Regions from separate parts of the Siminovitchia sp. FSL H7-0308 genome, predicted to be linked through region 4. Evidence: riboswitches for the same ligand, from Rfam matches in the RefSeq annotation. Region 4 holds a riboswitch; each other region holds the start of a gene.
The links. Region 4 has a riboswitch for S-adenosylmethionine ahead of MHB50_RS21000 (MetQ/NlpA family ABC transporter substrate-binding protein). Riboswitches for the same ligand answer to the same signal wherever they lie in the genome.
Positions count from the first base shown of each region.

Region 1: another riboswitch for S-adenosylmethionine. It lies ahead of MHB50_RS13205 (MetQ/NlpA family ABC transporter substrate-binding protein); the one in region 4 lies ahead of MHB50_RS21000 (MetQ/NlpA family ABC transporter substrate-binding protein).
Region 2: another riboswitch for S-adenosylmethionine. It lies ahead of MHB50_RS06435 (acyl-CoA dehydrogenase family protein); the one in region 4 lies ahead of MHB50_RS21000 (MetQ/NlpA family ABC transporter substrate-binding protein).
Region 3: another riboswitch for S-adenosylmethionine. It lies ahead of MHB50_RS02370 (O-acetylhomoserine aminocarboxypropyltransferase/cysteine synthase family protein); the one in region 4 lies ahead of MHB50_RS21000 (MetQ/NlpA family ABC transporter substrate-binding protein).

Region 1 is NZ_CP150282.1:2,751,760-2,759,797, forward strand. Features, by position in the region: gene MHB50_RS13175 (CoA-transferase) at 1-256, opposite strand, end outside; gene MHB50_RS13180 (CoA-transferase) at 249-1,034, opposite strand; gene MHB50_RS13185 (CoA-transferase) at 1,052-1,810, opposite strand; gene MHB50_RS13190 (CoA-transferase) at 1,813-2,838, opposite strand; gene MHB50_RS13195 (methionine ABC transporter permease) at 2,863-3,516, opposite strand; gene MHB50_RS13200 (methionine ABC transporter ATP-binding protein) at 3,506-4,507, opposite strand; gene MHB50_RS13205 (MetQ/NlpA family ABC transporter substrate-binding protein) at 4,504-5,334, opposite strand; SAM riboswitch class I at 5,818-5,936, opposite strand; gene MHB50_RS13210 (DUF4870 domain-containing protein) at 6,021-6,407, opposite strand; partial or broken gene MHB50_RS13215 (cation:dicarboxylase symporter family transporter) at 7,081-7,653, opposite strand; gene MHB50_RS13220 (transposase) at 7,753-8,010, opposite strand.
Region 2 is NZ_CP150282.1:1,376,141-1,384,178, reverse strand. Features, by position in the region: gene fosM (FosM family fosfomycin resistance protein) at 1-225, opposite strand, end outside; gene MHB50_RS06445 (aminoglycoside 6-adenylyltransferase) at 726-1,607, opposite strand; gene MHB50_RS06440 (LLM class flavin-dependent oxidoreductase) at 2,074-3,459, opposite strand; gene MHB50_RS06435 (acyl-CoA dehydrogenase family protein) at 3,456-4,649, opposite strand; SAM riboswitch class I at 4,817-4,925, opposite strand; gene MHB50_RS06430 (hypothetical protein) at 5,334-5,585, opposite strand; gene MHB50_RS06425 (hypothetical protein) at 5,729-6,097, opposite strand; gene MHB50_RS06420 (dipeptidase) at 6,248-7,654, shown strand; gene MHB50_RS06415 (DUF3147 family protein) at 7,704-8,038, opposite strand, start outside.
Region 3 is NZ_CP150282.1:499,972-508,009, reverse strand. Features, by position in the region: gene MHB50_RS02390 (S41 family peptidase) at 12-1,445, opposite strand; gene MHB50_RS02385 (MotA/TolQ/ExbB proton channel family protein) at 1,610-2,437, shown strand; gene MHB50_RS02380 (OmpA family protein) at 2,418-3,140, shown strand; gene MHB50_RS02375 (DUF3891 family protein) at 3,779-4,552, shown strand; gene MHB50_RS02370 (O-acetylhomoserine aminocarboxypropyltransferase/cysteine synthase family protein) at 4,594-5,898, opposite strand; SAM riboswitch class I at 6,048-6,159, opposite strand; gene MHB50_RS02365 (redoxin domain-containing protein) at 6,262-6,855, opposite strand; gene MHB50_RS02360 (hypothetical protein) at 6,848-7,465, opposite strand; gene cls (cardiolipin synthase) at 7,496-8,038, opposite strand, start outside.
Region 4 is NZ_CP150282.1:4,471,073-4,479,110, reverse strand. Features, by position in the region: gene MHB50_RS21015 (tripartite tricarboxylate transporter TctB family protein) at 1-125, opposite strand, end outside; gene MHB50_RS21010 (tripartite tricarboxylate transporter permease) at 127-1,629, opposite strand; gene MHB50_RS21005 (tripartite tricarboxylate transporter substrate binding protein) at 1,773-2,735, opposite strand; SAM riboswitch class I at 4,071-4,188, shown strand; gene MHB50_RS21000 (MetQ/NlpA family ABC transporter substrate-binding protein) at 4,333-5,178, shown strand; gene MHB50_RS20995 (methionine ABC transporter ATP-binding protein) at 5,260-6,297, shown strand; gene MHB50_RS20990 (methionine ABC transporter permease) at 6,281-6,943, shown strand; gene MHB50_RS20985 (MetQ/NlpA family ABC transporter substrate-binding protein) at 6,978-7,817, shown strand; gene MHB50_RS20980 (acetamidase/formamidase family protein) at 7,990-8,038, shown strand, end outside.

The DNA.
Region 1 (8,038 bases), 1.7 Mb from region 4:
CGGAAAGCGGAAAATCAGAAATGGACCCTTCCCGCAATACAGGATCTGCCGAAGAATAACTTGAAAAAGCTGCAGGTACAGCATCCACCCCTCCCGGGATGCTCAAGTACACCGCTGTTTGGGCATGCAACTTTTTCGCCAATTGAATCGCTACCGCGGGCATGGGAGAGGCTACTCCATGAAAGACGCGCTCACCGTCTTTGATTAGACGGGCCATCGCAATCGTGATGTTATCAGCCAATTGAACATTAGACATGGATTTCAGCCTCCTTTACTTTTTCCACGAACCCTTCGCAATTCTGCAAATATGCCACAACACCGGCTTTGTCGATAGAATACAAAGGTGCACAACTGCCTGGTGCCGCTCCGTTTTCAGCCAAGACGACATGCTCGACGAGGAAGCCGGGAACTTGCGGCCTGACAGTCCAGCTTTCGGAATCAATTACTTGTTCGGCTGTGACGATTACTTTTTTCGCCGCCCGTACCATAATCAGATCTTCAAACACTGCTCCTTCGATAAAAGCATTTCCTTTTTCATCGGCAATGTTAGTGTGAATCACCGTGTAATCTGGACGCAGTGCGGAAACTACGGCTGTTTTTTCACCTGTAAAAGGACAGGTAACATAGCGAACCTCTCCCGTAAGCTCCGGAAGCTCGCTTCCTTGAAATCCGTTGAGTGGCTGAAAAGGGACACCATAAATGCTTGCCCGCAAAGCCGCGATGACACTGGCACATGCATGTTCATACACTGTAATGTCTCCTTTTTGGACGCCTTTACGATAGCTTTGCGCCAATCCAAACATTTCAAAGCCAATGTAGCCGCCGTATACAGCCTTTAGCGATTGAGCCGCCGCTAACAGATCGACATCCAAGGCGCCGGCTGTTTTAATAACGGAAAGATTCTTCTTTTCTTGACGGATCAACTCTTTGACGAACGCCACCGGAGAGCGGTGCAGCGCATTTCCGCCAAGGGCGAGCAACGCTCCGTCTTCAACGGCTGCCACCGCTGTTTTTAAGCTTGTTTGTTTTGACATTTGTTTTCTCCTCCTTTTTATGCAATGACAATGCCATCAGGATCAAGCGTCCGCAATGTTTTCAAGTCAGCTTCTGTCGGAGGATCCACATAGGACCAGTCGTCGGCTACTTCAATTGGGAAGCTGCTGTTTGCCTGAACATCATCCAACGTATATCCCCTAAATAATTGAAGCAATGTCATTTTCTTTGTTTCTTCAGCAAATCCGTACACACCGATCTGTGTAATGACGCGATATGGTCCCGTATTGGCCGGCAATCCGGCTTCCTCCCGCCTGCCTGGCCCTTGCAAATACCCGGGACTTGTTAAAAAGTCGAGCCTGTTAACAAACTTTCTCTTATCCTGACCCATGATGATGATCGTACGTTCACACAAGGATGCGATATCGGCTCCGCCGCCGGAGCCGGGCAACCTTACTTTCGGCTTTTCCCAATCACCGATTACGGTTGTGTTCAAATTTCCGTACTGATCGATCTGGGCGCCACCCAAGAATCCGTAACGGATCCAGCCTGCTTGCGCCAAACTCATCACATAGTCCATAGAGCCGACTGTCACGCCGTTTTCATATGTCAACGACTCACTTACCTGAATCGGCAGCCTTCCGGTTGGCTTCCCTCCCACTCCACCGCCTTCATAGACAAGCAACAAATCGGGTGCATGAGTATTTAAAGCCAAAACAGAAGCGAGAAGCGGCATGCCCGTTCCTACATAAACAGCCGCATCTTTCGGTAAAAGACGCGATGCCGCAATAATCATTTTTTCTGTATCGTTTCCCATTTTTATCCTCTCCTTTTCGCCACTTTTGGATATGGCGCCAATTTCTTTTCAATTTTCTCCAACTGTTTCAACACACGGACACCACCAATTTGCTCCAAATATTCGTAGTGATCATGGCTGCCATACACATATTCCTGCAAATAGGTTTCAACGCCTTCATCACTGATAGATGCATCCAGCCAAATTTGCCAATGATCTTCATCGAATGAATAAAGGCTCGGCACTTGATTTGGATGAGAACCGTATGGTACTTCAACAACCGCATCCACAACGAAATAAGGAATTTTCGTCAAGTCCGGACGACTTGAAAATACTTCGTCATGTACGATTTCTTCCGCTGTCACTAAGACGAATTTTGCCGCGTGGGCCAGTTCAATGTCTTCCGCGACATTCCCATCAATTTGACAGTTTCCATATTGATCAGCACGGTGGACATGGATGACCGCGACATCCGGATAACAAGCGGGCAGAAGCTCCACTTTCTCGTTTGTAAAAGGGTCCGTGATTGTTTTCGATCCGCTGTAATGTAAAGTATCCGTGCCAAGCGAGGATCTCGTCGGGTAAAAAGATAAACCTTTCATCGCCGCGGTAAAGCGCCATTGAAAACCGGCATTTGTAATCTCGGATAACACTTTCAACCGGCCGGATTCAACCGCTCTTCTCGTTGGAAGTGACAGTCCCCGCACTTCATCGGCAAAACCGTAGGAGACTTCCGCTTTTGTGATGTTTCCCGCTGCCGCCAACAATTGCCAATCATGCTGTGATCCTTTCGTGCCAATTGTCAGATTCCCTGTTTTTTGGCGGATGATTTCATGCACCGCGGCAATCGGGTTGCGCACCGATCCCATTCCGCCAAAAACGATATAATCCCCTTCTTTCACCCCACGCGCCACCGCTTCTTGCAATGTGGCTCTCTTGTCTTTTTTCACGAGTGATTTATTGTTTTTTCGGAACTCCCTTATTTTGTCCGGATGCTCCCACCCGAAAAGCCTGGATGTGGTATCTTCCTTTATGAATGTTTGAGTCATTGTTTTTCCTCCTTTGATATACCATTATCTTTTATCTACTGCCCTGGCTGCCCGGTCGCCGACAAACTGGATCAATTGAACGAGAATAACCAATATGATCACCGTGGCAATCATGACATCGTTTTGGAAACGGTAATAGCCGAAGCGAATGGCCAAGTCGCCAATTCCTCCGCCGCCGACGATGCCAGCCATTGCCGAATAGCTTAATAGACTGATCACCGTCACAGTAAGTCCGGCTATCATGCTCGGCTTCGCTTCAGGAAGCAGGACATCTTTCATAATCAGCCACGGGGAAGCGCCGCATGATTCCGCCGCTTCGATCACCCCTTTATCAATTTCCCGTAATGATGTTTCCACAAGGCGGGCGTAAAAAGGGATGGCGGCGACGGTCAGTGAGACGCTTGCAGCCACCGGTCCCATCGTTGTTCCCAGGATCAATTTTGTAAACGGAATAAGAACAACGAGTAAAATGATAAATGGGATCGAGCGAATGATATTGATGATGCTTCCAGCCACGCTTTGTATATAGCGGTTTTGCCAAAACATGCCTTCACTTGTCACAAAAAGGGCTACCCCCATAGGGACGCCGATGATGACCGCAAACGCAACAGCAATGCCCATCATCCATGACGTTTCAACAAATGCTTTTCCAAACTCATTTACCATTTCAGGCAACATCGGCAAGCACCTCCAATTGATTCGTCCTTTTCGTTATATATCGAATCGCCTGCCGGACATCTGATTGACTGCCAATCATTTCGATGATGAGTGTTCCGAGCGGACGTTCCTGAATGTAAGAAATTTGACCATGCAGGATATTCACAGAAATATGAAATTGTCTTAATGTCTCCGAAATGACCGCCTCTTCGGCCGAATCTCCTTTGAAAGTGATTTGGACAATCGCCCCTTTTCTTCCCAAAAGAAGTCTTTCAGGCAATTCCAGGGAGTGGACCGTTTGAACAAATTGCTTGGACAAGGCCGTTTGCGGATTGGCAAACATATCATACACATCAGCCAGTTCAACAACCTGCCCATTTTCCATAACAGCCACCCGATGGCATACATTCTGAACCACTTCCATTTCATGTGTGATTAACACGATCGTGATCCCAAGCGTTTTGTTGATTTTTTTCAACAGTTGCAATATTGACTTTGTTGTTGTCGGATCAAGTGCCGAAGTCGCTTCGTCGCATAGAAGCACTTTCGGTTCATTGGCCAGCGCCCGGGCGATACCGACCCGCTGTTTTTGTCCTCCTGAGAGTTGAGCGGGATAATGAGCGCTACGATCGGACAGCCCTACCATCTCCAAAAGCTCCGGAACCCGCTTTTTAATTTCAGCTTTCGTCTTGCCTGCCGCTTTTAATGAAAAAGCGATATTGTCATAAACGGTTTTCGAACTAATCAGATGAAAATGTTGAAAAATCATGCCGATCTTTTGGCGCTCTTTCCGAACTTCCTGATCAGATAATGCCGTCAATTCTTTACCGTCCATAACAATGATGCCTTGTGTCGGCTTTTCCAGCAGATTCAAGCATCTGAGCAATGTGCTTTTCCCGGCCCCGCTGTAACCAATGATGCCAAAAATCTCACCTTGGCGAATGGACAAGTTGACATGGTCGACAGCCGTCAACTGTTTATACCGTTTCGTAACATTCACAATTTCGATCATTCATTTTCCTCCTTTTTCACTTGATAGGGCGGTTTCACATATCCCTTTGCATGCTTGTTTGTATAGTCTAAAAATTCATCTGAGTGATAGGCTTTTTCGAGAGCTTTTGCGAACGGCTTTTCAATATCTTCTTTTCTGAGCGTCACATAAATCAAATAACCTTCCGGTGTTTTTTCGATCTCCACTGCTTCATCCAGTTTTAATCCCGAAGCCAATGCAAAATTTCCGTTAATAAAAGCAAAATCAGTATCTCCCAATGAACGCGGTGTCTGAGCGGGATCAATTGGTTTGATGTGTAAATGAAGCTTATTTTCCACGATGTCTTTTTCAGAAACGACAGTTGGATCGGCCTTTTCATTCACAGTGATCAACCCGAAGTCCGCAAGCATATTCAACGATCTGGCCAAGTTGGTCGGATCATTGGGCATCGTTATCGTCATCCCTTCTTTCAAATCATCCAACGAATCATGCTTGTCGGAATAAAGTGCGATAGGGGCAGTCGGAACCGCATAAGAAGCAACAAGATCCACGTCATGATTTTTATTGAACTGTTTTAAATAGATGCTGTTCTGAAATAGATTGGCGTCTATTTCTCCTTCGTTTAATGCGATGTTTGGCTGGATGTAATCATTGAACTCCACAATATTTACTCGATATCCCTCCTTTTCAAGAATCGGAATGATGCCTTCTTTCAATTGATCGCTGTACGGTCCTGCTGTGGCGCCAATGGTGATTTCTTTCTTTTCATCCCCTGCTGAAGTGCTTCCACACGCTCCCAAAGCAAGTAAAGTAAAAATCAGGCTAATGGTAAGTAATGTTTTTCTCATTTGATGATTCTCCCTCTTTAGCAAATTTTTCCCATGTTATGCCAACAAATCGCAATATAATCGTTTTAAGATAGGAATACTATGTTTTTTTCCATGACAGTATCCATATTCTTTCCGGCCTTGGCTACGTATCAATGGAAAGCGTCGTGTCACTCAAAACAATTCGCAATCCACTTTTTTCATAAAAAAGACCCCTTGATTCGCACAACTATGCCGTACGTGGGCAAACTTGTGTAAATCAAGAGGCCTCCGGTTGTCCGGTCAGCTTCTTTATCATCTATAGATGTATCAGGCTGGAAATTTCGGTTGTTTTGGCGTCGTCATGGGCAACTATTGATTTTGTAATGACCTGCGACTTCAAGATTCATTTTTGCTTCAACACTCCCTTTTACGAAAGCATCTCTCATTTCAATAAATGCCCAAATAAAAAGACCCCTTTACATATAAGAGGTCTCCGCTTTAAATCATATTTATCAGCTTCGCCCCTTATCTGTCAGACTTTGAACAAAAGTCTGCTGGAATTGGCACCGTTTGAATATAAAATATATTCAATGGTTGCCGAGGCTTCACAGGGCCAGTCCCTCCACCTCTCTTCATAAGAGTCATAAAAATCATTTGATTTTGTTTGGAATGTTGAAACCTATTCTATTCCGAATCTTCCCGGTTGTCAACTAAGTTTTAGAATTTTATTGGCTTCTGCCGTTAAAATGTTGAACAAGGTTTTCCGCGATGTCACCAACGACCGGCACTTTTATCCGCTCACGATGATATGTCTGGACCATGAGCACCACCCACAAAATGAAGCCAACCAATGAGATAAGCAACTTGAATAACCATCCGACAAAGGGTACATAACTAACGCCTGTCCCTACAATCCACAGAGTTGCATAAAGGACCATTGACTGCATTGCATGAAATTTTACAAAAGGGCTTTTCTTTTCCAAGATAAAGAAGATAATGCCCGTCACGAATGTTCCCAAATAGCATAATAAGCCCGCGACATTTTCTTCAAGGCCGGTGGATGATTTACTGTCGTTCTCCTTTTGGGGGCCAATTTCATGATGATCGTCCATTCACTGCTCTCCCTTTCAAGTAATTTTTGCTGACACGAGTGTCACAAATCACACCATTTATTCAACCTTACATAAAAAAGTGAATCTAATCAATCATAATTTAGCCAAAAAAACCATAGCATGATAGCAGATTTTTCCCCACGTTCAACAGGCAAGGTCCACAGCATGGTATAATCTATGAATAATGAGTCTGACAGATTTATGGAAATAGGAGAAGTTCGTTCCGCCGTACAGCCAACAACGGCTTTGATCTGGTGAAAGTACATGAAAGCGCTATAAGCTAAAAAAGATATAGAATGAAAACGACACATTTTAGGGGAGTTGTTTGTTTTGAATAAAGAATTTAAACTTTTGGTGGCTATGTTTTTAATTATCGTCCCTATTTTACTTTCAATTTTTTTCAGTTTTAAAAGTGAGCTCTTGTTGACCAAAGGTTACGATTTAGCACTTGATGGATGGATATGTAATATCTAAAACGATGGTGATGATTTTTACCTTTTATTTACTGACTAAGACAGGATTTTTTATTTTGCGACATATTAAAAAAGACTAGCTGTATACTAGTCTGAGGCTGGCGACAAAGCATTTGGGACTGTAACAGTTTTTCCAGGTTTATTCAAACTATACGATTATATTTCGTCCTCCTAGAAATTTTTGATGTTATTCCCCCTTATAAAATTATATAAATGGGGGTGGAATGATCACTTAAACCAATCATCTCATATATTTGAGCAATAAAAGGCGTTGCAAGAGCTTGATACAATGTAGAGTCATCCAAGTTAAAGGAATAACCGGTCGGAACTACAAAAGAAACAATATTTTTTGGACATCTGAACTTTTCCATTTTATGCATCACTTTTGGCAATACTGTTTCAGAGCTAGAAGTTGAATATGCCAAAAGCAGCTCATCTTTCAATAATTTCAATGTGGAAAATATTAGTAATAAGCCAGCTTCTCGATACCTCCAAGCACAACAACAATAAAAAAGAGCATAGTTGCAAAGACAAGAATCATTAGTTTTCCAAGTGGAATCAATGAATCTAAACCAAATTTTGACACCGATACACCAATTAAAGAAAATACACCGAATGGGGCAAAACTTCATAATAATATTTGTCACCCAAAACATAGCATCTGCTCCACCTTCAAAGAAGGCAAACACAGTTTTTCCTTTTTCGCCAACCACTGTAATCCCTAAACCGAATAAGACAGAAAAGAAGATAATGGGAAGCATATTCCCATGATTGGTAATACGTACTTCTTGGCACTTCAAGCACTTCGCACATTATTCGAACCGGGTGGTTTTCTTTCTCCTGCTTGATATGGTCGATGATCTCTTGGTTGGTCACTTTTTCGCGAATATGGTCATAGCCTTTTTTAGAATGTCGCCCTCTTGTTTAAGGCGAAGGTTTTCTTTTTGGATTTCCGCAATCTCTGCTGATGATAAGCCATCACTTCCTTCAGGAGAAAGTGCTTTGATCCATTTATAAATCGTTACTTCAGATACCCCATATTCGCGGTTGAGATCGCTCACAGATGTGCCAGATCTGTAAAGCTCGACAATTGTTTGCTTACATTCTTGATTATAACGTTTTTGTTTCATTCCGGACACGTCCTCTCTATTTTATAGG
Region 2 (8,038 bases), 1.5 Mb from region 4:
CGTTTCATCAATGGAAAAAGCGATATGTGTATAAGATTTGCTTATTTCATTGCGGGGTATATCTTTTTCTTCATTTAACGCAAGCCACATGCCGTTCAAATCAAAGTAGGCTGTCGTTCTGCCCTTAACAAGCAATCGGGCGTTAAATACATTTTGGTAAAACGTAATCGCTCTTTCCAGATCAGAAACAGAAAATAACAAATGATTAAGACCTTTGATGGACACCATTATCCCCCCAAACATGATCTCTACTATAGATCGTTTTATCGGCCAGAATTGTACCTCCGGAAATGGGACAAAACCCAGTTACCGCAAAAAATCAATTCCTTATAGCTGTAGCTTTAGAAGTAAGTTTGATTCAAATTCCTAATAACTTGTTTGAGAAATAGGACAAGATTGTTCAATTCTGCTCTAATGATTGTAACACATTTACTTATTTATCCCGCATGTAAGGTGCATATACACCACTTCAAAATCTTGAGTGAATACAAAAGGTCTAAGTGGGAGAAAACGGCACCTACATGCCCGATTCGCTCAACTAACATTCAGTAAAAGCCCTACTGAATGATGTTTCACTTTATAAAAAAGTGTGAGCATTTTTGACATCCTTGTCGACAAAGCGCCGATTCAATATTGAGCAAGCACTCAAAAATCGGATCATGAGATATGGTAAGCGCCCGTTCATTGAGTAAGCACCCCATAATTAACAGGGTGCGTCCGTTTTCTTAAAATATTTCTTTTGCGTCAGAAGGTAAATCTCTAACATGTTTAAGATATTGAATCATGTTTCTATCATCATTCATTGGATAAGTGAATTGAAAGTGTTTAGCGACATCTTTAGATAAGATTCTAAACAATTCACAAGTAACAAATATTGATTCCCACATATTTGTATATTCAGAATCAGCATACGTTTTTTGGTACATTTCCCAATATGATTCTGGAAGGTATATTTTAAAATATGTACCAAATTTACCTGTTGAAACTTGAAAATCTTCTTGTGTCCCAATCCACCAAGTAACCATTTTATCCAAAGATTCTCTTATCGTATATTCAAACATATGCTTTGCATACGGAAGCTCATCACGCCAAATTCCTTTTGCAACGTTTTGTAAACACCACCAAAAATTGTTTGTATAACTATCGTATTCACTTTGGGATGGCTTTTTGACATGGTAATCTATATCAGTGGGATAAGGGATTGCCGGTAAAAGATGATCTTTATCCATTAAGGGAAGAGTGAGCTTATCTTTTCCATACTCTTCAAATACAACTTCTTTTGTTTGGATGCGGAGATCTATGCGATTTCCATCTGTAAAGAGCATTAAAAATCCGTAAGAGCTCGTAAAATCAAAATCTATTTCCTCGCCGAAATCATTTTTGTCAGGTTCTTGCATCATGATTAAATCCCCAAAAGCATTTACCCATGTCTTATCTTTTACAAAAGATACTGTTTCTGTCACAACATAAACAACATCGTAATCCTGGAAAATATCCTTTGGCACATTCGGATTTGTTCTTGAACCGTTCATATAGACGGCCCGAATACGTTCATCTTCTTTGGCGATGTTTATGATAAGCCCCATCATTTCTTGTTCATTTCTCATTTCATTTCCCTCGGATATATATAGTTGGCTTTACATGGAAAATTCAAAATGGAGGGCTCGTGGATGATATAAACCAAATTATCATTTATTTAACATTTTTTTATCTAACCTTCCTCCCTATTTGGAGCCAGCTTTTTTTCATCACCATTTCCACATTTATTCGCAGATTCACTCTGCTATCCTGTTAGTTCCATAAGGTAAGCCGAAACCCCTTCTTTTTTATCTATGAGTAACTTTTTCAAATCGGCGCAACTTTTTTAAACAGTAAAATTTATTTGAAATCTACAGCAGTTGCTCCTATATTGATTTCTTGTTTTTCCCCAACTATATGATGCGAGAAAAAAACATGAAATATATGCTTTATTGTTTCATTCAATTTGCCGCCTCTTCATCATTGAATAAAGTCACAATAGAAAAAGCCTCTTACTCGTTTTCATAAGAGGCTCCAGTCGTCCAGTCAACTTTCTTAAGAGCGATGTGTGGACAAGTGTTTCCATGAGTATTGTTTTCCCGGATGATGATTTGCCAACTGGTCAAAGCCAAATAAATGGCCGCGCAATGTTTTCTGTTCGTATTCTTTTTTTACCAATCCTCGCTCTTGCAACACAGGTATAACAAGCTCTGAAAATTCCTCGAAAGAACCAGGCATGACGGTGTATGTGATATTAAAGCCATCCACACCAGCCTCATTTACCCACTTTTCCATCTCATCGGCAATCGTTTCCGGTGTTCCTGCAACAACGGGACCAATTCCGCCAATACCTACAAATTCAGCAATTTCATTTATAGTCCATTGCTTATCAGGATCCGCTTTCGTAAAAATCTCCACCCTGGAACGCATTGCGTCATTTTCAATGAATTGCAGGTGTTCGTCGGGATCGTATTGTGAAAGATCTATACCGGTCCAGCCGCTGAATAAACTCAATGCCCCCTCCCGGCTAATGTGACTTTTATAATCTTTGTATTTAGCTTCCGCTTCCACTTGTGTTTTGCCAACAATGGGCGTAAACAAGCTGAATATTTTGATTTCATCACCTTTTCTTCCATAATGCTCCGCTTGCTTCCGAATCGTATTAACATATTTTTTGGCGATCGAAATGACGGGAGCTGATATATATACTCCTTCCGCATGCTTGGCGGCGAAGGCACTTCCTCTCGGAGATAAGCCTGCCTGATAAATGACGGGAGTTCGCTGTGGTGACGGTTCACATAAATGGGCGCCGGGTATATGAAAGTAACGGCCATCATGATCAATATCATGAACCTTGGCTGGATCGACAAACATTTTTCTTTCCCTATCCCTTACAACAGCACCATCTTCCCAACTGCCTTCCCATAACTTGTAACATACTTCCAAATATTCCTCGGCAATATCATAGCGTTCATCATGTTTAATCTGTTTCTTCAAGCCAATGTTCAATGAAGCACTCTTCAAATAAGAAGTGACAATATTCCAGCCGACTCTTCCTTTTGTCAAATGATCCAAAGTCGACATCCGGCGGGCAAATGGATACGGGTTCTCATGTGTCACCGAAGCGGTTACGCCAAATCCAAGATATTCTGTGACAGATGCCATGGCCGGTATAATCAAAAGCGGGTCATTGATGGGTGATTGCACGGCTTGCCGAAGCGCCGCATCCCTGGTTCCTTCGTAGACATCATAGTGACCGAGCACATCCGCTATAAAAACAGCATCAAATTTGGCTTTTTCCAACGTTTTCGCCAACTCTATCCACTGTTCCAAATCAGTATAACGATGGGATTGATCATCTGGATGCCGCCACAATCCAGGAGACTGATTTCCCGGGCAATTCATGACAAAAGCATTTAATAACATTTTTTTACTGGTCATTTTCTACGCTCTCCTTGCTGTTGATTGTTATATTCAGGCCAAAGGGATGTTTCCACTCCGACAATTTGCTTGCCGATTAATTCTTTTGCCAGATTGTTAGAAGGGCCCATCACAATGCCCGCACGCGAATCCCGGTATAGACGTTCCAACGTTCCTTTTTTATATCCAAATCCGCCGGCTACATCCATGGAGATTTGCGCAACTTGATTGGCCGTCTCGGAAGCATGGACTTTAAACTGATACAACAGTGTCCGTAATTCATTCGGAAGAGGTGCGCCTAATTGAATCCATTCATTCAATCGGGCGGCAATATCCTTTTGCCAAGCGGATAAACTGTTGATCAATATCTTTGCCGAGGCAAGCTGATTTCTTATCGTTTGATATTTTGCCGAAGATTTTTTCGCATGCGCAGCAGCCTCATGAAAAATGCCAATGGCTGTGCCCACCCAAGCAGCACCCAAACCAAATAAATAGACATGGCTATTCTCGACTATTGTTTTTCCAGTGCCTTCTTCACCGATTCGGTCACGTTTATGCACAAAAATTTGATCAAAACGAACGGGAGAACTATGATTTCCACGCACACCAAGCGCATCCCACACACCCGCTTCAATTCCGTCCTGTTTCGCATCCACAATAAAGTAACAAAGGTCATAAGACACTTCCGCATGAGGAGACCTCGTTAGCAACACATAAAAATCAGCATAACCACTGCTGGTGACAAAAGATTTTTCCGCATTCAGCAGATACCCATCCCCCTTACATTCGGCCCTGCTATGACTGAGCCAGTATTGGCCGCCTGATGCCCTTTCACTATTGGCAATCGTCCCGAACTTTCCTTTACGCAATGGCTTCAACCAACGATGCCATTGATCTTCGTTGCCATAATGATAAATAATAGCGGCCGCTCCAACGTTCATCGTATAGACGAGCGCGGTAGATGGACATGCTTGTGCAATTTCTTGAACAATGAGGCCAAATGCCTCATAATCAAGCTCCAATCCGCCCAGCTCTTTTGGAAGAAAAATACTGCTCCAACCCTCTTGGCCCAGCACTTTTAAATTTTCAAGCGGAAAAGCCCCTTCCCGATCGAGACGATCAGCATTTGGTCGAATAACACGATCAATGATTTCACTTAATTGTTCTCTAATTGCGCCATATGTTTCTTTCTTTTGAACATGAAGTGCCATACCAACTATCCCCTTTTCCTACATATTGGTTTAGCCCATTAAAAAAGCTCTCACTAAGGGAATCCTTAAAGTGAGAGCCGCTAGTTGACTAGTAGGCCAAATCCTATTTTTCAATTGAAAAAGCCCTTCCTCAAAAAAGATGAGAGAAGGGCATGTTTTTCCATCCATTCTCATCTTTAGAATACTTCCGTATTCTTCTGAAATTAGCACCGGGCAATCGTATTGCTGGTTGCTGAGATATCATCGGGTCAGTCCCTCCATCTCTCTCGATAAGAAAATAATTATTAACTTGTGTAGAGTATAATCAATATTTCAAAAATAGTCAACACTTTTTGAAATGAAGAATAACATCTATCCTCATTGGTCTGACAATCGCGAACAAAATAACAGGATGGACCAGCACTGAAGGCTTATTGCTTGTGTATGTAGCGTGCGGCTTGAATGGCCGATTTATTCTGATTGGTAAAGCTGATTTACACAGTCAAAATAAGACAAATCAGCAAAGTCGAGTTAAAAAGTACATGGATGGTATTAGGAACGATCCATTCATAACAGGCAAAAAAGTATGTGTCTCACCAAACATGACTTGATAGCTTTCTACTCTATCTGCCGAACCTATTCCAAAAAAATAAGGAATCCACCAATCTAGGAGAACCCCCGCCATGATCAGCGATCGCTGGATCATCAGCCATAACTTGGCCCAGAAAAAGGATATGTTTTGCCGATGAAACATAATATGATTCCCATAAGCAGCATAATTTGGGCTGTCCAGAATAAAGTAATGATCACCAACTCTCCAGTAGAACGAGTCGCGGCAACTGCTTGAACATCATTGAGTGGCCCGAGTGGCAACCAGTCATGAAATATCATAAAAAGTAATATGAAACCCGATCCCGTTATAAGCACTTTTTCCGATCGGTGAATCTTTCTTTTCAATTCCTCAAAACCCCGTTATTTTCATCTGATCCATTCTTCATAAACTTATTGAAACTATTTGAATAAAATGTATGCAATGACACCTGGACAACCTGATTCGGAAGCCGTGGCCGGCTATGCTTTCAAGCATCGTTCACGACCATTTATGTTTCACGCTGCCCGCCCATGATACTTTTGTACAGCTGCGCACTTGTTGATGGTGAAAATATGACTACATACTCATTACCGACTTCCTGTTTCACTTTTTCTGTTAATAAAGCCCCTTTTCGATTATGCGCTTCCTCAAGCTCGATACCATTACACTTCAAACGGTCCTTCTCCCAGTCAATCCATTCTCCATAAGTGGCGCACCAATCCGACAGTTGCCCGGCCAATTCTTGCGAAATCGGGATCTTTGTTAACTCCAAATTCATCCCACAATGATGGCACCATACCGGATCTGCGCCTATATCTCCTTCTATTTTTAATTCAGTTGTTTTTCCATGATCACATCCACATAGCAAAGCAATCACCCTTTCGAATCTTTATCTATTTCTACGAATAATCATTAGAAAGGTTCCTTTTGACCCGCCAGGCTTTTTTGGCGCTCTAAAACCAATCCTTCGTCCTATTCCCATATATATTTTAGAATAGTAGAATAATTCTTAAAAGGAGGGTTTATTTTGAAAAAAAAGCTGCTTTACCTCGTAGCAACAGTTCTTCTTGTCCTCTTTCAGGCTCCCGTAGCTTTGGCGAAGTCCGATTCACCGCACGATATTCATTTTGATTCTATCATTACTGATGGCCATAGCGATACAATGAGTAAGGTCATCGACCCGGAAACATGGCTTCCGAGCGTGAATATTGGACAGAATACACCTTTTGAGGTAGATATACCAAAGCTTCAGACAGGAGGCCTCCATGTTCCATTTTTTGCGGCATATACATCCGGCTATTACAATAACACTCCTCGCAGTATCAGCAGAACGCTCGCCCTGATCAATGCATTGTATTGGACGGAGAAAAACAATCCGGACACATTTCAAATTTCTTCAACGTATAAAGAAATCATGAAAGCGGTTCGCGATAACAACATCGCAGCCGTCCCAACGATAGAGGGCGCTTATTCCATGGATAAGAATAATGCGATCGAACTTTTGCGTCAATATGATGATTTGGGTATCAAAGCGATCGGATTTACATGGAATTATTCCAATGATTTGGGTGAAGGAGCCAACAGGGAATACAATGATCCGGACAAAACGCCCTCCGAAGGAGGACTAACAGAACTCGGGTCGGACGTTGCCCGGGAAATGAACCGCTTAGGGATGTTGATTGATGTTTCCCATATGGCTGAAAGTACTTTCTGGGATGTCATCAAAGTTTCCAAAGCGCCTATAATCGCCTCTCATTCGGGTGTGAAAGCATTAAAAGATCACCAGCGGAACCTTTCGGATCATCAATTACGGGCGTTGAAAAAAAATGGCGGAGTCATTAATATCGTATTTTATCCGGTATTTTTGACCAACAATTCGCAGGCTTATGTAAAAGATATCGTTGATCATATTGATCATGTCGTGAATGTAATCGGAGTGGATCATGTCGGTCTTGGATCTGATTTTGACGGTGCTTCTCTGCCGGAAGACCTCCAAGATTCATCCCAACTGCCAAAGCTAACAGAGGAATTAGTAAAAAGAGGTTATACGAAGCAAGACATAGAAAAAATTCTTGGCAAAAATATGCTTCGTGTGTTAAAGGTAGTAGAAAAAACTGCCGATCATGACCCCGCAAAAGTTGGGAGAGGGCTTACCATTACACCAGAATACGAAATGGGTGAAATCATCCAGGAGAGAACACCGCTTCTTTCTGCAAAAGTGACAGCAGAAAAAGGGGCCAAAGCAGATGAAAGCAGCTTTCGCGTTATTGTTGACGGTATTCCTTACAAACCTGTTTTTGATCGGCAACATTCTACCATGTCACTGCAGCTACATGAGGCTTTGAAAGAAAGATTCCACGTTGTGACCTTTGAAGCAGCAAACAAGGCTGGCAAAGTCACAAGGGAAACAAGGATCTTTTATATAAATGATTAAAAGTCAAAGAACAGGGTGATTTACGCCATCCTGTTCTTTTTTAAAAAGCTTATGAAATAAACCCTTTTACAATAAAATCTTGAACGATTAAACATAGCGCCCAAGCAATCATTCCCACCCCAATTGCTATACCTAAATGAAGGGACTGCTTTAAGAGACCAAATACCACGCATAACATTATAATTGTCGCCGGAAAACCTGCTAGAACCCCAAGAGTAAACTTGGAAATGCCCTGAAGAGACTCCCCTTCGATTTTCAACCAAATGATACTTAACAGACTGATTAAGGGAAGGGCAGCAAGCATTCCGCCGTATAACGGGAATCGTCTAGCCAGCTCTGTTACAATGCCGATAATAACTGCCGAACTGATTATTTTTATCACGA
Region 3 (8,038 bases), 590 kb from region 4:
TGACTGAATGGTTATTTGAGCGCTTTTAATGACACTTGCAGCTGCAAATCGTTGCGTTCGTCTTCAATGCGTTTCATAATTGCCGCTTCGAGCCGAGCTGCTGTTTTAGGATCAATTTTTCCCGTCACCGGAATTTTTTCGACAGATTGGAAAGCCTTGACCGCCCGCTCGGTTTGACCGTCGAAATAGCCGTCTGTTCTCCCTGGCCCATAACCAAGACCTGCTAACAATTGCTGGGCAATTTTCACTTCCTCGCTATTCATATCCCGTACTAATTGCTTTTCGACGTTGAGAGAGTGGGCATAATAATATTCCGGCTGAGCCACTTCAATCGTCGGCTCAATTCCCTTGTCGTGAATCCAATTTCCCTCAGGCGTCAGCCATTTAAACATCGTTAGCTTGACATTGCTTCCATCTTCGAGTGGAATAGCCTGCTGAACTGTTCCCTTGCCAAAAGTTCGGACTCCCACAAGGTGATAACCTTCCACTTCGTTTAACGCTCCGGCAAGTATTTCAGAAGCAGAAGCACTCCCTTCATCAATTAGCACGGTTATCGGATAAGGCTTTCTTTGTTTAAGGCTCGAAAAATACGGACTCTTGTTGCCGTTCCGCTCTTCTATTTGAATATACGGTTTTTTATCGGTAACTAACTGTTGTAGGATCTCCTCCACACTTGAAAGCATGCCGCCAGGATTGCCGCGTACGTCAATTACTAGTCCCTTAATCTTTTTTTCTTCCAACTTTGCAAGTTCTTTTCTGAAATCACGCGCGGTTCCCTCTGAAAATGATGTAATTTCCAAATAGCCTATTTTTTTCCCGTCGCTCTCTTTTATTTCCGAGAACACTGTCAAAATAGGCACTTCTTCTCTCGTAATCTCTACTTGAAAAGGTTTGCTTGTCCCCTTCCGTATGATGTCAAGCGTCACAACCGTCCCCTTTTCCCCGCGAATCTTGTTCGTTGCTTCATATAAATCGAGTCCTTCAATTGATTCGCCATTAATTTTTATAATCTGGTCACGTGGTTTTAATCCGACTTTTTCTGCCGGCGTGTTTTTTATCGGCGCTACAATAACGAGTTTGCCATTTTCAATCGTTACTTGAGCCCCAATCCCTTCAAAAGATGAATCCAGGTGCTCGTTAAATTGCTCTGCCGTCTCCTTGTCCATATAGACGGAATAGGGGTCCTTCAGCGTCCCGATCATCCCTTGGATCGCTCCCTGTACCAGCTGTTCACTCTCAACTTTTTCCACATACGCCTCTTGAATAAGCCGATATACTTGCTCCACCTTCTCAAGGTGAGCCGAAATCATGGATGTGTCGTTTTCTTCCTTCGTTTCCGGCCGATCTTGATCCCGCGAGTCCAACCATTTGATCCCCGTATAAGTTCCGCCAGCTCCAATAAAAAAAGAGAAAGCGGCGATGATTGCCAACCATCTTTTCTTCATCTTCTTCCCCCTTGCCCATTTCCAATAGTACAGCACCATCTTTTCTACACATCCTATGCACGGAATGGACAAGTTATGATGAATGTGGCGGCTAAATATAACCTTTCCTTGTCCGATAATAGTCGTAGGATGATATTAGTTATTTGGAAGGCTGGTGAATCTTTATGCTCAGAAAAGATGTTTTAACTCCACTAGGCATTATCATAGGAATTGCGGTTATTTTTTTGGCTATTTATATCGCCGGAGGATATGACGCATTTCTGACGTTTATTAGCTTATCTTCATTTGTGATCGTCTTCGGCGGACTGATTGCCTCCCTGTTTGTCGGTTTTGGTGTTTCAGAAGTGAAAAATATGTTCAACGTTCTGCATACAAGTTTTAGGAGAAAAGAAGTACCCATTCAACAATTCATTCATACACTCGTCCGTTTAGCAAGAACTTCTAAAATGGACGGCATGATTGGAGGGCTTGAAAAAGAAAGAGAAAAAACCAGTGATCCTTTTATTCAGAAAGGACTCCGTCTGGTCATTGATGGGTATGAGGAGGATATGATCAGAAAAGTAATGGAGATGGATATTCTTGCGATGCGAAAACGACACGCGCGCGGAAGAAAAATCATTACAAAAGCCGGCGAGCTCTCGCCAGCATGGGGAATGATTGGAACAATTGTCGGCCTGGTTCTCATGCTCCAGCAATTGAATAATCCGGATGAACTAGGGCCGGCCATTGCGGTTGCTTTAATTACAACCTTTTACGGAGTACTCCTGGCCAACCTTGTGTTCATTCCAATTGCCAATAAGCTGGAACTGTTAACGGAAGAAGAGGTCTTTTTAAAAGAAGTGATCATTGAGGCATTGGTCAGCATCCGTAATGAAGAGGGACCGGCCATTTTGAAAGACAAGCTGCAAATGTACTTAATAGAAAGCGCCGAAGGTACCGCACTGCTGGATAAGCTTGAGGGAGACAGGACATATGAACAAAAAGAGATTTAAGGGAACAAAAACGAATCAGGCATGGCTTGTTACCTTTGCAGATTTATCATTAGTAATCCTTATTCTTTTTGTTTTACTGTATTCTTACTCGGATACAAATGCCGAAAAATTTAAATCTGTTACAGACTCATTCCAAAATCACAACAATTTAAAACAAGATTCTGGCGGAGGGGCTCCGGGAGAGGGAGGCACGACTGTTCCGAACGAATACGAAGAACAATTGGCCGATATGATTAAGCGGGAAAAGCGCATTGAGGAAATTTTGGATTATGTAGGCAAGTATGCTTCGGAGCACGGCCTGGAAAATGAAATGACGGTCACGACGACAGATAAAGGCATTGAAGTCGTTTTACCGGAGGTCATGCTTTTTCCATCAGGGAAAGCTGATTTAATAAATGAAGCGAAATTGTTCTTGGATGACATGGCTCCGATGTTATCAGAAATCTCGAATATGATCGAAGTAGAAGGGCATACAGACAACCGCCCCATTTCAACAGAGCGGTTTCCTTCCAACTGGGATTTATCAACAGCGAGAGCCAATCAAGTGGTGCATTATTTGATTGAGAAGCACGGACTTTCCCCTGAACGGCTTAGAACTGTCGGGTACGGGGAATATCATCCTATTGCCTCAAACCAAACAGAAAAAGGAAGAAGCCAAAATCGCCGCGTCGTACTTATTATCACTAATGAAGGAAATGAATAAGCCCATGAAAATGACGGCGGCTGGGACATAAGCAAATACGAAATGGCATAAACCGAACAATTCATTTATAATTGTTCGGTTTATTTGTGTAAAAAAACTCCTATCATCGCTGCGTCAACATATTTCGCTTTCCGCAGGTCTCTTCAGCTTCCTCGGAAAGCAAAGATCGCTTTCCTGCGGGATCTTCAGCTTGAGCTATTCCCGCAGGAGTCTACCTATGTTGACTACGCTAAAAGTTGCGTATGATACACTAGGACAATTTATCCCGCATGTAAGGTGCCGTAAGACTCCCACTTCAAGACCTGAGTTAATATAAAAGGTCTAACTGGGAGATAACGGCACCTAAATGCCCGATTGGTTCAACTAACATTCAGTAGGAGATGGAAGAAAACTCCTACTAAATGAAGTTTCACTGTATTGTTCGTTTTTTCATCAGCTGATTTTGTTGTGTACCAGACTCGTTTTTTACCAGTGGCAGTAATAGGAAAGTTCAAACTTGGCGAACGTATTATAGAAACAGCCGCTTCTTCTCACAGTGGGGTAATATCCATGCATCCTTCATGCCGTTTACGACATACCTGTTTACGGGGCGAAAAAATGTTACCATATAAAGAATGATCATATGAAGGAGGCGCCTCATGATCGTCAGGGACCGTTTGGGTGAATTTGTCATGATCGAACAAGACCATCATGCCCGCATATCAGGTGAAATTTTTTCCTATTGGCAGCCAGAATACTACAGAGGTGTGAAATGGAAAAAGTCGGTTCTGCACGCTGTCGCCAATCATGATTGCGGTTGGAAAATGATTGACCAGCAGCCTTTTTGGAACGACAAAAAACGGGCTCCGTACACGTTTATGGATTTTCCCCCACCTGCCAAAACACTTATATATAGCAGCGGGATAAATGAAGTAGAAAGCCGCGATCCATACGCAGCACTCTTATGCAGTGAACATTATGTGCGTTTTCAACAGCATGATGAAACCCCCGAAGCGAAACAATTTGTTACATCCGAAAAGGCCAGGCAGCATAGGCTGATGACATCCATTACCGACTTTAAGCGGTCTTTGTTCGATTTCCACTATGGACTTCTCCAGCTTTGTGACAATTTATCTTTGTATATTTGTCTCAATGAACCCGGTGTAAACAAAGAAAAAGAATTTCCATTTTTCCGCAAAGGCATTCCCCTGCCGCATACACTTAATGTTTTTTCTAAGGGAGTACTGCATGCACGCTGGCTGGATAGCCATACAATCGGCTTGGATGAATTCCCTTTGAAACAGCCGATTACCGTCAGCTTGAAACAAAAAACAGTTTCCAAAGAAAAGATTTCCAAGCAAGGACTCATCGAAAGCTATTTGGCTACTCCATATGAAACGGTTGGTATTCGGCTAGTGCCTACAGAAAAATAAGGCTGTAAACGCTCGTGACGTTCACAGCCTTATGCAGCATTTTAATTGGATTGCTTTACAGCTTCAACTGCTTTTTCAATCGCTTGCCCCAAGTCGGCTGTAATGTCTTCTACAGCTTCCAATCCAATGGCAAGGCGGATTAATTCTTCCGTTACGCCTGTATCTTTCAATTCTTCGGCGCTTAACTGCTGGTGAGTGGTTGACGCGGGATGAATGATCAGTGATTTTGCATCTCCGACATTTGCCACATGAGACCAAAGCTTAACATTATCAATCGCATTTCTCCCTGCTTCCCTTCCGCCTTTAATGCCAAAATTGACGACGGCGCCAGGGCCTTTTGGCAAGTATTTTTGAGCGAGTTCGTAAGATGGATGGCTTTCAAGACCCGGATAGGAAACCCATTCAACTGCATCATGGTTTTGTAAAAATTCAGCGACTGCTTTGGCATTTTCAACATGTCTTTGAACACGAACGTGCAATGTTTCAAGTCCTTGCAGGAAAATAAAGGCATTGTCCGGGCTTAGGCAAGGTCCAAAGTCACGAAGCAATTGCACGCGAAGTTTAACGGCAAATGCGGCTTCCGGCAAATCAATTCCGTAGCGGATGCCGTGATAACTTCTGTCCGGCTTGATAAAATCCGGGAATTTTTCGTTATTCCAATCGAACTTGCCGGCATCGACGACAACTCCTCCGATCGCTGTTCCGTGTCCACCGATCCATTTTGTGGCTGAATGAACAACGATATCCGCTCCCCACTCGATCGGCCTTAGTAAGTATGGTGTGGCAAACGTGCTGTCCACGATCAATGGAATTCGATGGTTATGGGCCACTTTGGCAACTGCTTCTATATCAAGTACGTGAAGGCTCGGATTTCCGATTACCTCCGCAAAAATTGCTTTCGTTTTTGGCGTGAGCGCTTTACGGAAGTTTTCTGGATCTTTTGGATCGACAAATTTTACATGGATGCCATATTTCGGAAGAGTGGTTGAAAACAGGTTATATGTTCCGCCATATAGATCGGTCGCCGCTACTATTTCATCTCCGGCTCCGGCAATATTCAAGATGGAAAACGCGATAGCCGCCGCTCCAGAAGAAAGAGCAACAGCAGCTGTGCCTCCCTCTAATTCCGCTACTCTTTTTTCAAATACATCCACGGTCGGGTTCATGATTCTTGTATAAATGTTGCCCGGCTCTTCCAAAGCAAACAATTTTTGGGCATGTTCCGTGTTTTTAAAAACATAAGCAGTTGTTCTGTACACGGGAACTGCACGAGATCCTGTTTCATCTGGCTCCTGTCCCCCATGAAGCAATACTGTTTCCGGCTGATAATTTTTTCCTTGTGTCATTTTTTGACACCCTCCTTAAAATGATTTTAAAGCCATCGGAATAATAAGATTTATGGCGATTAAACGTCTCAATCTTGAGAAAAGGGGGAGATTTCGTAAATCAAAAAGCCCCCTTCCGAATAAGAAGAGGGCTGATTTATCTTTTCCTCCCCTTATCTTCCAAGCCATAGTCATGACCTGTAGGAATTAGCACCTTTTCAGAAAAAACTGAAGGTTGCCGGGCATCGCAGGGCCTATTCCCTCCGCCGCTCTTGATAAGAGTAATGCTGATATCATTTAGTTTTTATGTGGTTGTTTTAACTCTTGCATGTAAGTATATACTACCGCTCTATCGCCTGTCAAACATTTTTCAAAAATAAAACATTAATTCATTTCTGAAACAAGTCGTTCCATCATTTCTTGATCCATTGGGCCAATGATTTTTTTGCGGATAATCCCATTTGTATCAATCATATAGGTCGTTGGAATGGTGATCGTCTGATATGTGTTCCCGACATCTCCCTCTTCATCCAAAAGGATCGGAAATGTTAGTTTGTATTCGCTTTTGAATTCTTCCACTTTTGAACGTTTATTGGATACTCGCTCAGCATATGTCAAGTTGACCGCGATAATTTCCACGTTTTGGCTGTTCGCCTTCGTTTCATAATATTGTTGCATGTGAGGCATTTCAGCTTTGCAAGGGGGACACCAAGTAGCCCAAAAATTTAAAATGACTTTCTTTCCCTTGTAATCTGAAAGTCTCTTTTTTTCCCCATTCAATGACGACAGCTCAAAATTTGGAGGTACTTCCCCTTCTTTTAAACCTTCTTTCGCAAAAGTCTTTTCTGCTGCTTGAGAGTTGAATTGCTCTTGAGCCGACTTGATTTCGTTGTTCTCACGTATATCCTTGATGATATTCACAACCACAATCCCCAGCAATAAGCCAATCAGTGCCAGTCCAAATATTCTCTTACTCATCGGCTCTCTTCCTTTCTGTAAGTATGGTTGCGGCTAAAGCGCCACAAACCGCCACGTACGTTGCCATCGGAGCAGATAGCATGTCTCCCTTAAAAGAATAGATGAAGGCTTGGAAACATGTAAATAAGATGAGGAGTTGCAACTGCCAAATGGTTTGTCCCGCTTTTTTCCTTGTCCATAAGAAAAACAGGATCGCTCCCAATATATGGATAGACCCCATTAGTATATGCCGCGCATTCAACAGATAGAACGCAAGTTCATACACAAGGGCCGAAAACAACCATGCCTCCACGAGCAGGCTACTGTTTAGCCTGTTTCGCAGCACTTTTACACACAGATAAATAAATGCCCCGGCCATGCCTAATGCATAGCCTTTCCAGCCACCATTAAAATATAGGATCATCAGCGGATTCTTGATCACAGTTGAAAATTGAAAAAGGATGACGCTTAGCTTCCATATAAGAAAAAATATAAAAAATGCATTGCCCATATCATCTGCCACTACTTTTTTTCTTTGAATGACAAAGTAAAGAGATGTAAGCAAAAACGCTGCGCCAATGGCTGCCCAAGATGCAGGAAAAGAGAGAGGGCCGATCGTATACCACTTCAAAACAATTACCCCATTTTTCTTTCAGAAATATTAAAGAACTGGTGACAATAAACGGGAAATCGACTCTTTGAATCGTATAAAAAGCGGCCTTTCTAAATATTCTTTGTAGGTGAGCTCCCGTGACAGTTCGACATCCTTTTTAAAAATATCAACGAGTTTTTCAACAACTGCGTCATCATATAAAAAAGCGTTCACTTCAAAATTGAGACGAAAACTGCGTACATCGATATTGGCCGTTCCCACTGTGGCAATTTTACCATCCGCGATTAATGTTTTTGCATGAATAAAGCCATTTTCATAAATATATACTTTTGCGCCCGTTTTTAACATTTCTCCAACATTGGAATACGTCGCCCAGTACACAAATGGATGGTCAGGCTTATTCGGAATCATCAATCTTACATCTACACCAGACAATACAGCAATTTTTAATGCGTCCAATACACTCGCATCCGGGATAAAATAGGGAGTTTGTATATAAATATAATCTTTGGCAGAGTTGATCATTTTGATATATCCATACTTAATCTGCTCCCATTCGGAATCCGGACCGCTTGAAACAATTTGGACATC
Region 4 (8,038 bases):
CTTACTGTGCGCGGAAAAAGGTAGCTCATTTCATTTAGTCCCTTTGTTTTCCATATGGCGGCCAACGATAAAAACACCAGGACCAGAGAGAACACAAGATCATACGACATGTTTCGCCTGATCACTTCAAACACCTTCTCTCGCTTTTGATTTCAGAATACTTGACACGATTGGACCTGCTATAGAAATGATACATAAAATGATTAAAACAACCGTAACAGGCCTGGAAAAAAACAGTGTCCAGATGTTTCCAGACGCTTTTCCAAGCAAAATCGATTGGATCAACCCTCTTTCGGCAATCGGCCCCAGTATGAGGCCAAGCACAATCGGGGCTGGATGAAAACCGGCATTTTTCAAGACATAAGCTATTAAGCCAAACCCAACGAGCATGGCAACATCCAACAAACTGTTTCTGATCGTATAAGTTCCCACAACCGTCAAAAAGACAATGGAGGGAGCAAGATACCAGATAGGCAGCGTAAGCACATTTCCAATCGTTTGTGAACCGATTAGACCAAAGAACAACATGATCACGTTTGCCAAAATAAACGCGATTAAAAACGTATAAACGAGCCCCGGATGGTCGTTCATAAGGTTTGGTCCGGGGGTAATTCCTTGCATCATAAGCGCTCCAAGCATGATAGCGGCCGGTGGCGCTCCCGGAATGCCGAGTGACAAAAGCGGAACCAGTGATCCTCCGACCTCTGCGTTATTGGAAGTTTCAGCCGCCATTACTCCGTCCATATTTCCCTTGCCAAATGATTTTTTGTCTTTGGAAAACCGAATGGCAGCATCATAAGAGAGCAGTGCTGCCACATTGCCGCCGGCTCCGGGAATAATGCCGGTAATAATGCCGATAAGCGACGAACGAATGAAAAAAACCGGTTTTTTGATGATATAGAAAAAGATTTTCTTAGAAATGCCCTTTTCTTTTTTTAGCGCCTTTTGCGGCTTAATTTTATTTTCAATCATTGAAATTACTTCCGGAACACAAAAGAACGCGATTAAAATGACGACCATATCCAACCCCGATTGCAGGCCGGAAAAGCCGAACGTGTATCTGGATTCCCCACCGACTGGAGAGATGCCGACCGTTCCCAACAACAAGCCGATACAACCCCCGATCAATCCCTTTAGCAAAGATCCCGAGGAAAGGGTGGCAATCATCGTTAAGCCTAATACCGCCACCCAAAAATATTCCGAAGGGCCAAAGCTGAGCGCCCACTTTGCTAATATGGGCGTTAAAAACAAAAGAGCCATACCACCGGTAATCCCGCCTATTCCCGAACTCATGGCCGCGGCGATAAGAGCATGGGCCGCTTTCCCTTTTTTCGCCAATGGAAATCCGTCAAAAGTGGTGGCGATTGCGGACGGTGTGCCTGGGGTATTGATCAATATGGCTGAGATACAGCCGCCATAAATTCCGCCCACATATAAGCCGCCCATCGTCATCAGTGACATCTCCGGCTGCATCGTAAAGGTAAAAGGCAACAGAAGTGCCAAAGCCATCGTGGCGGTTAACCCGGGTAATGCCCCCACAATCATGCCCACTAATACCCCGGTGCATAAGAGCAGGATATTGAAAGGGTCCGTTAATGAGCTCATCACAGATGGAATCGAATCAATCATCTTTGCGCCTCCCGTTCTGTATCTCAGGGCTTATTCCAGGACCAATTGGGCGGTGGTCACTCAACCTTTGCCTATATGATTATTCCATTCCTGTATAGAAAGTTCCGCATTGCCTCATTTTCAATAATTGGCAGCATGTAACCCTACTGTTTTTCCAAAATATCCGCAAACTCCTTCGTTTTCTGTTCAATATATTGGACTGATTCTTCATGGCCCATTGCTTTTGGCTCAAAGCCTTCCTCATACATCTGATCTTTCACCCCCGGCTCCTCCAATATGTTCAGGAAAGCCTTTTCCAATATGTGAATGATCTTTAGATCGGTATCCGGCGGCACTCCTACCCCGCGATCAATCGAGGCGGTAATATCGTAACCCTCTTCGATAAATGTAGGAACTTCCGGCATCGGTTCGAATGTTTCTTCAGACCCGATGGCAAGAATTTTCATATCTTCGGTATATTTTAATAAATCGCTGGAATTCGCCAATACAGCGTCCGTATTGCCTCCCAGAAAAGCTTGCATAGATGGGCCCGCCCCGTCAAACGGCACATATTGCAACTCAATCCCTGCCACATCTTGAAGCTGTAAAAAGGCGATATGATGGCCGGAATAGTTGCCTGATCCCGCGACCGTGATCGACCCCGGATTTTCCTTTGCTTTTTGAATAAAGTCATCCAACGAGTCAATCCCGCTGTCTTTACCGATAGCCAACGCGATTGGCGTTGTCTGGAAAATGGCTATAGGCACAATATCCTCTGTTTGATACCCTGTATCTTCATTGGCAAGCGGCTGCAGGATGATATGCGGGATGTTGATGCCTGCGAGAAAATATCCATCCGGCTTTTGATTCACCAACTCACTCCAGCCTACAGAACCACCACCGCCAGGTTTATATTGAATAACAATTTTTTGCTTTAAATATTTCTCCAGAAATGACTGCTGCCGCCGGGCCTCGATATCAGACTGTCCGCCTGGTTCAAACGGGATGCTGTACGTAATGGATTTTTCAGGAAACTGCCCTTTTCCATTTCCGCCACTTGCAGAACAAGACATTAATAACAAAGCGGCGCAAATAAATGAAACAGCAGTTATCCACTTTTTCTTCATGGGGTAAACCTCCCTTGCTCGGATACGGCAAATTCTTAATGATTATATTCAGATTGACGGAAGATGATTCGAACTTTATGGAGATGAAAAAGATCAAAGCGCCATACATGAGCTCCTCGGGAACAATCCATTATCTTCCAATCCACAACCCCATAAGGTTTTTTCGGTTTAACCCCAAAAAAGGTTATTGTTTTAATGTTGTTATCTTAACTTCTTATTCTATAGATTCCCCTGGATTACCATAAACAAAGGGTCTGAGACACAACTCAATCAGCTGATGAAAAAACGAACAATACAGTGAAACTTCATTCAGTAGGGCTCCTACTGAATGTTAGTTGAACCAATCGGGCATTTAGGTGCCGTTTTCTCCCACTCCACCTTTTGTATTCACTCGAGATTTTGAAGTGGGAGTCTTTCGGCACCTTACATGCGGGATAAATTATCCCAGTGCATAATACGCAAGCTTTTAGCGTAGTCAAAATAGGTAGACTCCTGCGGGAATAGCTCGAGCTGAAGATCCCGCAGGAAAGCGATCTTTGCTTTCCGAGGAAGCTGAAGCTGCCCGCGGAAAGCGAAATATGTTGACGTAGCGATGATAGGGATTTTTTTAACACAAATAAACCGAACAATTCATTTATAATTGTTCGGTTTTTGCTATTTCGTATTTGCTTATGTCCCAGCCGTTAGACATCTCGTCCTTTACGTTCAAAAAAAAACAACCTCTTGAAAAATGTCGTTAGGTTTTACACCTGATGCAAAGCTCGGTGATACTAGTCCATATTTAAAAAAGCTAAAAATATTTCCGTAAATGTTTTTTGTTTAAAATTATGTATAATCTTATTAAAAGGAGATGATCATAATGATAAAGTACAGACGTTTTTTATATCTCAGCTTTATCGTTTCTATAAGCATAGTCTTAATCTCTCCTTCTCAAGGAAAATCGTATGGACTTCCTTTTAACTGGGTAATACATCATGGACCTAATAAATTAACTACTACATTTCTCCTTTTTTCTCCTAAGAATTTATCAACTACTGAATTTATCCCCTCTGCATTTTTATTAAATGTGTTTATTATCTATTTCTTAATAATTGGAGTATATAAATTTTTGACAAAGATAAATAAAAATCGTCAAACAAATTAATTTTATAAAATTTGCTCTTTCATTGCGTTCCAAAAACTTCTCCTTAAAAACTAAAGAGTCCAATAATTAAAAACCCAAGAATGTGATTTTAAAGCTTCGGTTTTACTTTTTGATTTTCAGTTTCCATGAAAAATTTGTTGACATTTTTTCTAACTAAGGATAATATCTATGTAACAATTGAATTTGAAATTCTCTTATAAAGAGCGGCGGAGGGACTGGCCCTGTGAAGCCCGGCAACCATTCTTGTTTGACGAAACAAGAACAGGTGCTAAATCCTGCAAAATACTGTTGTATTTTGAAAGATAAGAGAGGTAAACCGATTTACTTACAATGTATATCCATGCCTCTCATTTTGGGAGGCATTTTTCATTTTGAAGAAAAAACCTCCCCGTATGTGATTTTCAACATACGCCTTAAATGCAGACTAAATATATAAAGAAAAGAGGAAATGACATGCACAAATGGTTATTAACTAGTTTCGTTGTGTTGCTAGCACTTACCCTTGCCGCATGCGGTGGAGGAAAAAGCAGTGAAAAAGAAACTGTAAATAAAGAATCAACATCTGAAGGTCTTCTCAGCGACGGCAAATTGACAGTCGGCGTAACGGCCGGACCGCACGAGCAAATTGTGGAAAAAGTAAAAGAGCTTGCAGCAAAAGAAGATTTGGAAATAGAAGTAAAAGTTTTCACCGACTATGTCATGCCGAATATCGCTTTGGACGAAAAAGAGCTTGATCTCAACGTATTTCAGACGATACCTTATTTAGATCAATTTAAAAAGGACAGAAACCTGGATCTTGTAAATGTGGGCGAAACAGTAACGTTCCCGATGGGTATTTATTCTTCCAAAGTAAAAGATGTGCAAAAACTGCAAAAAGGGGCAAAGCTCGGTTTGCCTAACGATCCTACAAACGGCGGCCGCGCTCTCGTTTTATTCGAAAAAGCCGAATTGATTACACTAAAAGAAGGCTCGGGAAACACGCCAACTGTCAAAGATATCGAAGAAAACAAAAACAACTTTGAATTTGTGGAATTGGAAGCATCCCAAATTCCCCGTCAGTTGGAAGAACTGGATGCGGCGGCGATTAATACCAATTATGCGATCGAACATGGATTCAAACCTGGAAAAGATGCTATCTTTATCGAATCGAAAGATTCTCCATGGGTAAATATTGTTACGGCAAGAGCCGAGTCCAAAGACGACGAAGCGATTCAAAAGTTTTTGGATGTGTACCGCTCTGATGAAACAAAACAATTTATTGATGAAACATTTGAAGGATCTGTCATTCCTTCCTGGTAAGGAATGAAGGGGGCCACCCGTCCCCGAATATTCTTCCAGCCATTACGGGTTTGAAAATAAAGCATGAAGGAGCAAATACACATGATCGAATTGGCGGGAATTTCAAAGACATTTAAAGGCAAGCAAGGCTCTATTCACGCATTAAAGAATGTGTCACTTTCAGTGAAAAAGGGTGAAATATACGGTGTCATTGGATACAGCGGCGCAGGAAAAAGCACGCTCATCCGTTGCGTCAATTTATTGGAAAAACCGGATACGGGTTCTGTAAAAGTAAAAGGGATCGATTTAACAAAGCTGTCTACCAAAAAACTTCGCGAAGCCCGCAGTAACATCGGAATGATTTTTCAAGGCTTTAATTTGTTAAAGACGGCTACTGTTTATGAAAATATCGCCCTGCCGCTGAAACTTGCCGGATTCAGCAAAAAGGAAGTGGAAGAGCGGGTCAAGAAATATATAAAAATCGTTGGACTCGACGAAAAGCATCATGCCTACCCGGCCGAACTGTCCGGCGGGCAAAAACAACGGGTAGCCATTGCCCGTGCGTTGGCTTTCGAGCCCGAAGTCCTTTTAAGTGACGAAGCGACAAGCGCATTGGACCCTGATACAACGGAGGCCATTCTGGAATTGCTGTTAAAAATCAATAAAGAGCTCGGCATCACGATTTTGTTGATTACGCATGAAATGAACGTCATCCAACGAATTTGCGACCGTGTGGCCGTCATGGAAAAAGGGGAAGTAATCGAGGAAGGAAAAACGAAAGACCTCTTTACTTCACCGCAACATCCGACGACGAAGCGGTTTGTCAGCAATCTGTTTACACATAAAATACCAAACGACATGCTGGAAAAATTAAATGAAAGCGGCCAAGTCGTTACTCTCTCTTTCTTCGGGGAATCAAGCGGCGAACCAGCGTTGGCCACTGTTACAAAGAAGTTTGATATATATCCAAACATTCTATCAGGCAGCATTACACATTTAAAAGAAGATACCTTTGGCCAGCTTGTCGTTCATATGAAAGGTGATCCGGCCGAAATTCATAAAGCCATTCGGTATTTGGAACAAGATCAGGTTCATGTGGAAGGTGTGAAGATTAGTGACGAAAATAAACGAGTTTCTTGACAACTGGGGCGCTGATATTTGGGAAGCCATCATCCAAACCTTCCAAATGGTCGGAATCTCTTTAGGAATATCCATTTTAATTGGCTTGCCTTTGGGAATCATGCTTGTTTTGACCCGTCCGGGAAAAGCTCTCGGCAATAAATTTGTTTTTGGTGTTTTAAACGTATTGATTAATATTATCCGTTCAGTTCCATTTATTATTTTGTTGTTCTTTATTTTGCCTTTTACAAAATTCATTGTCGGAGTAACGATTGGTGTAAAAGGGGTGATCGTGCCGCTCGTTATTTATACAGCGCCCTATATCGCCCGCTTAATGGAAACCGCCCTCTTAGAGGTGGACCGCGGAGTGATTGAAGCATACGAAGCGATGGGGATGAAAACAAGGCATATCGTATGGCACGTGCTTGTAAGGGAGTCCCGCTCATCCATCATTCTTGGTTTAACCATTGCCACCATCTCCTTAATCGGAGCAACGGCCATGGCGGGACTTGTCGGCGGCGGCGGTCTTGGCGACCTTGCTTACCGCTACGGACACCTCCGTTACGAAGTCGATGTGATGTATGTAACAGTCATCTTGCTCATCATCCTTGTGCAAGGGCTACAGTCGCTTGGCAACCGCTTGGCAGCCAAATTGAAAAAAGACTAATCAACCATCAAAAAAAGAAAAGAGGAATGGCAATATGAAAAAGTGGCTCTTATCCAGTTTACTCCTCATACTGATCGCCGCCCTTACAGCTTGCGGAGGCGGCGACAAAGAAAACGCGGGAGATAAAGACGAAAAAGCGAAAGACCTGCTCAGTGACGGAAAGCTGACTGTAGGTGTCACCGCAGGTGAACATGAGGAAATCATGGAAAAAGTAAAAGAACTGGCCGCAGATAAAGACCTGGAAATTGATATAAAAACTTTTTCCGACTATCTCATTGTGAACGAAGCACTGGCACAAGGAGATCTTGATCTGAACGTATTCCAACATGAACCTTATATGAACAAACAAAAAGAAGATCGCAACTACGATATCGTCAACGTCGGAAATACGATTACGACCCCGATGGGTGTATATTCCAATAAAGTGAAAGATCTCGGCGAACTGAAAAAAGGCGCAAAGCTGGGATTGCCCAGCGACCCGACCAATGGCGGCCGCTCCCTCCTATTATTTGAAAAAGCCGGACTGATCAAACTGAAGAAAGGCGCTGGCGATACACCATCCGTCAAGGACATTGAAGAAAACAAAAAGGATTATGAATTTGTAGAATTGGAAGCCGCGCAAATTCCACACCAATTGGATGATTTGGATGCGGCGGCCATCAATTCCAACTACGCGATTGAAAGTGGACTCGTTCCAACAGAAGACGCCATCTTTATGGAAGAAAAAGATTCCCCGTGGGTGAATATTGTTGCCGCCAGAGCGGAAAGTAAAGATGACCCTGCGATTAAGCAATTTTTGGAAGTATACCAGTCAGAAGAAGTCAAACAATTTATTGATGAAACATATAAGGGTGCCGTTATTCCCGGATGGTAATTGGGAAGGTACCGAACTAACCGGAAAGGCGGATGTAGCACAAATAGGGCTGCCCCCGCCTTTTTGCCATGTTGATAGAGAATAGATCACCAAATACGACGAAAATTGACTTACCTAACTTCTATGTTACGATAGGCTTAATATGTACTTTTTATAAAAGGGTGGGAAGAGAATGCCGCAAATAGTACCAACGGGAAAGCCTATTTATTCATTTAGCAAAG